DNA from 2 places in the Halomonas sp. PAMB 3232 genome. Region 1 is predicted to be linked to the other one. Evidence: riboswitches for the same ligand, from Rfam matches in the RefSeq annotation. Region 1 holds a riboswitch; the other holds the start of a gene.
The links. A riboswitch is a leader RNA that binds a small molecule or an ion and turns the genes downstream of it on or off. The one in region 1 is predicted to bind cobalamin.
Positions count from the first base shown of each region.

Region 2: another riboswitch for cobalamin. It lies ahead of RN346_RS01495 (ABC transporter substrate-binding protein); the one in region 1 lies ahead of RN346_RS10305 (TonB-dependent receptor domain-containing protein).

Region 1 covers NZ_CP134865.1:2,243,471-2,247,097, forward strand. The annotation lists gene RN346_RS10305 (TonB-dependent receptor domain-containing protein) at 1-1,679, opposite strand, end outside; cobalamin riboswitch at 1,815-2,020, opposite strand; gene RN346_RS10310 (bifunctional adenosylcobinamide kinase/adenosylcobinamide-phosphate guanylyltransferase) at 2,041-2,508, opposite strand; gene RN346_RS10315 (histidine phosphatase family protein) at 2,460-3,104, opposite strand; gene RN346_RS10320 (adenosylcobinamide-GDP ribazoletransferase) at 3,056-3,627, opposite strand, start outside.
Region 2 covers NZ_CP134865.1:320,456-324,082, reverse strand. The annotation lists gene RN346_RS01510 (D-serine ammonia-lyase) at 1-556, shown strand, start outside; gene RN346_RS01505 (cytochrome c oxidase assembly protein) at 553-1,356, opposite strand; gene RN346_RS01500 (DUF2243 domain-containing protein) at 1,357-1,824, opposite strand; cobalamin riboswitch at 1,918-2,108, shown strand; gene RN346_RS01495 (ABC transporter substrate-binding protein) at 2,149-3,177, shown strand; gene RN346_RS01490 (iron ABC transporter permease) at 3,177-3,627, shown strand, end outside.

The DNA.
Region 1 (3,627 bases):
GCGAATTCCCAGCCGGCGCGCAGGTTCACCAGGCCGTAGCCGGCCAAGCGATCCTCGTTGGCCGCATCCCGGTAGCGGTGGTTCTGGGCGATCCAGGAGCCGCCGGCCGAAAACTCGCCGAGCTCGCGGTCCACGTCCAGGCGCAGACTCTGGGTCGCGCGGTTCTGCAAACGGCTGCCGGTGGCGCGGTTTTCCGGGTCGGTGTAGGTGAGCGCTGCGGCAACCGTCCAGCCGCCCTGCTCCACGCCGCCGGAAAGCTCGGCGCCGCGAATGCGCGAGGTCGGCACGTTGAACTGCTCGCCCTGGCCGGCAATCAGGTTGTCGATGTCGGTCTGGTAGAGCGCGGCGTCCCAGAAGACGCTGGCGTACTGGCCGCGGGCGCCGAGCTCCACGGTTTCGGAGGTCTCGGATTCGAGATCCGGGTTGCCGAAGTCCGGGTAGTAAAGCTGGTTATAGGTCGGCGCGTTGAAGGCGGTGCCGACGCTCGCCCGCAGGGTATGGTTCGCGTCGAGGTCGAAGCCGAGCGCCACGCTTCCGGTCACCTCGTCGCCGTAGCTTTCGTTGTGATCGAAGCGGGCGCTGGTTTGCAGGGTGAACGGGGCGAAATCGAAAAGCGCCTGGGTGAAGGCGGCGGTGTTGTCGCGGCTCGTCTCGTCGTAATCGACGGTGCTGTCGATGCGGTCTTCGCTCTGCTCGACGCCGGCAATGAACTCGTGAGCCCCCACGGTGAAGGTGTTTTCAAGCCGCGCGGTGCGGATGGTCGTATCGAAGGTGGAGTCGCCGAACTCGTCAACGTTATCGCTTTCGTCGCGGGCCTCGGAAAGTGTCACCCGCGAGCGCCAGGCATCCCCCACCGGAAGCTCGGCATAGACGCCGGCGACCTGCTGGACAAAGTCGTTCTCGCCGCCGTCGTACTCGTTGTTGCCGCGTGCGCGCAGCGCCAGTACGCCGGCCTCGCCCCCGTTATCAAACGTGTGCGACACCCGGGCGAGTGCCGTGGTGTTGTCATAGCCCTTGTCGTCACCGCTGCGGCGCACCGGCACGCCGTCGGTGTTGAAGTGGCTCGCCGCGAAGCTATAGCGGGTGCCGCCCTCTGACCCGCTGAGCCCTGCGCTTGCGCGCGCCGTGCCGAAGGAGCCGCCGCCAAACGAAAGCCGGGGCTGCGGGCCGTTGCCCTCCTCCGGGGCGTGGGTGAAGAGCTGCACGACACCGCCGATGGCGTCCGCCCCGTAAAGGCTTCCTTTTGGTCCGCGCACGATTTCGGCGCGCTCAAACAGGCGCGGGTCGAGACTTCCCCAGGCCGCCCCGCCGCTGGTGGCCGAGCGCAGGCGAATGCCGTCGATCAGCAGCACGTTCTGGCTGCTGCCGGTACCGCGAAGAAACACGCTCGCATTCTTGCCGAAGCTGCCGTTACTGGAAACGTCGACCCCGGGCTGGCCACGCAAGAGGTCCGTGACGCTGACAGGGTCCTGCCGGTGAAAAGTGGCCTCATCGAGCACGGTGACGGATGAAAGGCTTTGATTCGCGGTGCGCGGGGCAAGAGCCGCGGTTACGACCACCGGGTTGAGCGGCTGCTTCTCCTCGGGAGTGTTCGAAGACACCGTTTGGGCGTGAACGGCCAGCGGCAGTGCGGCGAGCGTAAAGGCGGCAAGCCCCAGGGTGGGTCGCGCGTAGGTCATGATAAGCCCCTTGAGCCGTGCTCACCCGCACGGCCGATTTTTTTATGGCCGCGCGGCGAAGGAGCAAGGGGAAATGCGGGGTCGAGTGCCCCGTATCAGCCCTGAGCACGCCCTCCGCGACTCGGCATTGATGGTAGTGAAACCGTGGTTTTGGGCCGGTCTCCGGGCTGACGAGCAAAAAGGCGAGGCCTTTTTCAAACGGCGGCCTTCCCATGTCGCGCGCGACACAGTGGCGTAGTGGCCGTTGTTGACTCGATTACCGTTGCGGGGGCAGCGCTGGAATGGACACCAGCTTCCCGTTTAACCGACGCAAGGTCGGCACCCAAAAGTGAGCGTAAACTAGCAAGCCGTTAAGGCCAGGTCAATCGCACTCGGCCAGGCTCGCTTGCGCAATGCTGGGCGCGGCCAGGCGCTGCACCAGGCCGTGACGCACGTACCAGACACGCTCGGCGTGGCGCGCGGCGTCCTGGCTGAACCAGCCGTTGAGATCGCGAAGGCGGCGCTCTTCGCGCGCCATGGGTACCAGCCCTCGGCCGACCTCGCTCAGGATCAGCACGATCGTGGCGTTGCACGCCTTCGCGGCACGGCAAAGCGCGGCCAGATCCTCGCGCCACTGGGCGCGCAGGCGGTCGCTGTCGGTATCAAAAGCGCCGTCGCGGGCCACCCAGTCGAGCACGCCGTTGATCACCAGCGGCGTGTCGGGAATCAGAATCGAGTGGCAGTCCGCCAGCCGCTGGCCCGGGGCGAGGGTCCACCAGGCGGCGTTTTGAAAGCGCGTTTTTACGGCGTCGCGCTTGCCTGCGCGGGCACCGCCGATGAAAAGCTGCATTGCCACTCTCCTTCTCTAGCGCGATGGGACAGGTTCAGGCGCCGGCCGGTGGCCTGGGTCACCGTGGCCTCCCAGAAATCCACGGTTTCAAAACGCCGTCTCAGTTCACGAATCACGCCGCCGTGGGTGACGGCCAGCACGCGCCGGTGGCCCAAAGCGCGCGCGTTGTCGGCAAGCGTCGACAGCCAGCCGTCAAGGCGCGTGCGCAAATCCCCGGCGGATTCGCCGCCGGGGATTTTAAGCTCTCCAACGCTATCAATCCATGCCCTGTAGCCCGGATTGTCCTTGAGTTCGTCGTAAACCTTGCCTTCATACTCGCCGAAATCGAGCTCGCGAAGTCGGGGCTCCAGATAAACGCTCTCAGTCGCAGCGTCGGGCCGGGCCCACTCGAGGGTTTGACGACAGCGGGTCAGATCGCTTGCGTAGATCGCATCGAAGTGCTCATCCTCCAACGCTTTTTTGAGCGCATTGAGCCCCGGCTCGGCGTCGGGAAACAAAAGCGCGATATCACGCTGGCCCTGGTAGCGCCGTTCAAGGTTCCAGGCGGTCACGCCGTGGCGAACCACCACCAGCTCCACATCAAGATCACTAGCCAAAGCTCGACTCCTTCTATTAACGCGCCAATCATGTCGCCGTTGATGCCCTTGAAGGCGCGAAGCACCCCGGCGCGAAACAGCACGGTAAACAAAAGCGCCCCGGCCAGCCAGCCAAGTAAGGGCGGATAAAAAAGCGCCACGCCCAAAAGCGGCACCAGCGAAAGCGCCACGTCCACAGGGGCCAGCGAGCGCTTGAACGCGTAGGCGAGCCCGCTGGGTTGGACGCAAGGGCTCAGCACCAGCATGGCGGCGCCGGCAAAGCGGGCAAGCGCCGGCACGATCAAAAACCAGAGCGCGGGCGCGCCGATATCAACCAGCGCACAGAGCAGCACCGCCTTCCAGGCGAGCAGGAAAAAAAGCGCCAGTATCCCGAAGCTACCCACCTGCGGGTCCTTCATAATTTCCAGGCGCCGCGCAAGCGGCTGATTGCTGCCAAGGGCATCGGCCAGGTCCATCGCGCCGTCCAGATGCAGGCCGCCGCCGAGCGCCACCCACAGGCTCAAAAGCGCCAGTGCGGCGATGG
Region 2 (3,627 bases), 1.8 Mb from region 1:
GCACCCGCTGATCGTCTACCTGCCCTGCGGGGTCGGCGGTGGCCCGGGCGGGGTCGCCTTCGGTTTGAAACACGCCTTCGGTGACGCAGTGCACTGCGTGTTCGCCGAGCCCACGTCGTCACCCTGCATGCTGCTGGGCATGGCCACCGAACTGCACAACGCCATCAGCGTTCAGGATATCGGCCTCGATAATCTCACCTGCGCCGACGGCCTGGCGGTCGGGCGGCCCTCGGCGTTCGTCGGCACGCTCATGGAGCCGATGCTCGACGCGCTCTACACCGTCAGCGACGAGGAGCTCTACGCCCTGGTCGCCATGACGCAAAAGCACGAAAAGCTGGCGCTGGAACCCTCCGCCGTCGCGGGCCTGCCGGGCTTCGCGCACCTGGCCCGCGCCGACCGCGCCACGCTCGACACCCTCGGCCTTGCCGGCCACCTCGCCAAGGCCACCCACCTGGTCTGGGCCACCGGCGGCTCGATGGTGCCCGAGGAGCAGATGCGGGAGTATCTGGACAAGGGCCGCGCGGCGCTGTCCAAGGCCGAGGCGCCCATCGCCTAACCGGTCTGCGGATGCGAGCCCAGCAGGGCCTCGCGCCGCCCCGCCGGCCGCCGCAACCACAACGTCATCAGCACCACCGCCAGCAACACCTCGGCCAGGTCGCCGCCGTAGTACATCCACTGGGCGGCGGCCTGGACGTGCTCGAGAGCGTGGCCGGTGTCGCGGGGAAACCCCCAGCCGTACATCAGCTTGCCCAGCAGGCTGTGGGTGGCGATCGCGGCGAATAGCACGATCAGACGAAAGCACAGGCTTAACCGGTGGGGCGAGGTGTCGGGCTCGGCGAGGATCGCCCAGCAGAAGAGATACCCCGCAAGCAGAAAGTGCAGGTGAATCATGTAGTGAAGCAGGGAGCTTTCCAGCGAGGCGGCGTAGAGCGGCGTCAGATAAAGTACGTACATGCCGCCCACGTTGAGCAGCGTTGCGGTGACCGGGTGGGTCACCAGGCGCATGAAACGGCTGTGCAGGAACCTCACCATCCATTTCCCGCCCGCCTGGGGCAGCGTTTTGAGTAGCAGCGTCGTCGGCGCGGCCAACACCCAGAAAAGCGGCGCAAACATGCCGATCAAAAGGTGCAGCGTCATATGGCCGACCAGATCGCCATGCGCCCAGGCCATCAACAAGGGCCAGAAGGCAATGGCCAGAAGTGCGCTGCCAAAAAGGAAAAAGCCGCAGCGCCAGAGGCTCCAGCCAGACCCACCCGCCCGCTGAAGCCCGGCCGCCGCCAGATACTGGCAGGTGACGAGCACGACCAGTAAAAACGGCAGCCAGTCGAGCGGCGAAGCGGGGTGGCCGGCGTGCATTCAGCGCGCGGGCAACACGCGGGCGCGGCGCCAGAACCACGCACCGATCAGCAGAAACCCGACCGCGAAGGCATTCCAGACCAGGTCGTACATCAGCGGGTCCACTCCGTAGCGAATCTGGTGCAGGCGTAAAATCTTGTGGTTGATGAGGCCGTCGAAGAGCTGAAAGCCGCCCATCCCCAGAAAGAACCCCGCCTTCGCCCAGGCCACGCTCAAGCGCCCGCGCTGGGAGAGATCCAGCAAAAGAAACACGCCGACCACCACTGCCAAGAGCTCGAAGGCGTGCAAAAGGCCGTCGGAAAGAATGCCGAAAGCGGGGGTGGAAAAGTCGAAAAAGTGGTGCCACTGCAGCAGCTGATGAAAGACGATCTCATCGAGCGCCGCCATCGCGCCGATGCCGACCAGCACCGCCGCCCAGCGCGAGCGCTTGATGTCATGGATGTCGCGTTTGTTCGCATCGTACGTCATGGCCGAACTCCCTGATGTCGCTATCAGCGTAGGCAAGGCATTGGATGAGCGCCACCGCGGCGCGGGCCGTGATTGCCCTACCCTGCAGCGCTCTCTAGAATGGCCGGCATCGGTGTTCCGTACGGAACTTGATAGGGAATCCGAAGCGCTTCGCGCGAACCGGAACTGCCCCCGCAACTGTAGGCGGCGAGCGATGCTCACACGTGCCACTGGACATCCGTCCGGGAAGGCGAGCTAGCGACGACCCGTGAGTCAGGAGACCTGCCGACGCATCCTCACAACCAGGCCGCGCCATACGCGCGCCGATCATGCACGGGAGTGTACATGATGTTGAAGCGATCCCCGGCGCTGGCCCTGGCAGGGCTGTGCGTCTCTCTGGGCGCGCCCCCGCACGCCCAGGCCGCCACCGCCTACCCGCTAACGCTCGAAAGTTGCGGCCACGAAATCACCCTGGAAAAAGCGCCGGCGCGCGTGGTCACCATCGGCCAGGCGCCGACGGAAATGCTCTACCTGCTGGGCCTTGAAGAGCACGTGGCAGGCACCTCGCTCTGGGTCAATCCGGTGCTCGAGGCGTTTGCCGAGGCGAATGCCGACGTCGAGCGGTTGTCCGACAACGCGCCGAGCTTCGAGAGCGTGCTGGCGCAAGAGCCGGACCTGGTGATCTCTGCTTACGAGTGGATGGTCGGCCCGGCCGGCGTCGTGGGTACGCCCGCGATGTTCGATGACGCCGGCGTGCCGCTCTGGACGCTGCCCACCGAGTGTGTGGGCAAGGACAACCATCAGAGCATGGATGGCGCCCGCGAACGCCTGTTTGACCCGGCGCTGGTGTACCAGAGTATCGAAACGCTGGCCGAGATCTTCGACGTCGTCGAGCGCGGCGAGAATGCCGTGAGCGATCTTCAGGCGCGAGAAACCGCCGCAATCGAGGCCGCTCAGGCGCTCGATTTGCAGGGCGAACTGCGCGGGGTGTTCTGGTACTCCTCGGCGGACCTGGGGATCGATCCGTACGTTGCCGGCGTCAACAGCGTGCCGGACTGGATGATGACGACGCTTGGCATCGACAACGTGGTGCGTATTGATCAGGAGTGGCCGACGGTGGGCTGGGAGAGCATCGCCCGCGCCGACCCCACCTTCATCGCTGCCGCGCGCATGGATCGGCGCCGCTTTCCCGCCGACGACATCGCTGTGAAACGCGAATTCCTGCAAAACGATCCGGTCACCCGGCTGCTCGAGGCCGTCGAGCAGGACCGGCTGGTCGAGATCGACGCCCACGCCATGGATCCGTCGATTCGCAGCATCTACGCCCTCGAGACGCTGGTCGAGGCGCTGGCCGAGATGGATCTGTCGTCCTGATGGGGGCGACACGTATCGGCGCAGGTTCCGCGCGGTGGGTCTGGCTGATGCCGCTTTGTTTGATCGCGGCGCTTTTGGTCGGCGCCTCGATCGGCGAGACGCGCATCCCGCTCTCTACCGTGCTGAACGTATTGGCGAGCAAGCTTGGCATGATCGACCGGCCGCTTTCCACCCTCGACGAGGCGATCGTGTGGCACTACCGCCTGGCGCGCGCCGTCGTGGCGGCCTGCTGCGGCGCGGGGCTGGCGGTGTCCGGGGTGATTCTGCAGGCGCTGTTACGTAATTCGCTGGCCGACCCGTACCTGCTGGGCATCTCGGCGGGCGCTTCCACCGGCGCGGTCACGGTGACCGTGGCAGGCCTCGGGGCGGGAATGATCTCGATGTCCATGGGCGCCTTCGCCGGGGCACTTGCCGCCTTCAGCTTCGTGGCGCTGCTGGCGCATCTGGCCG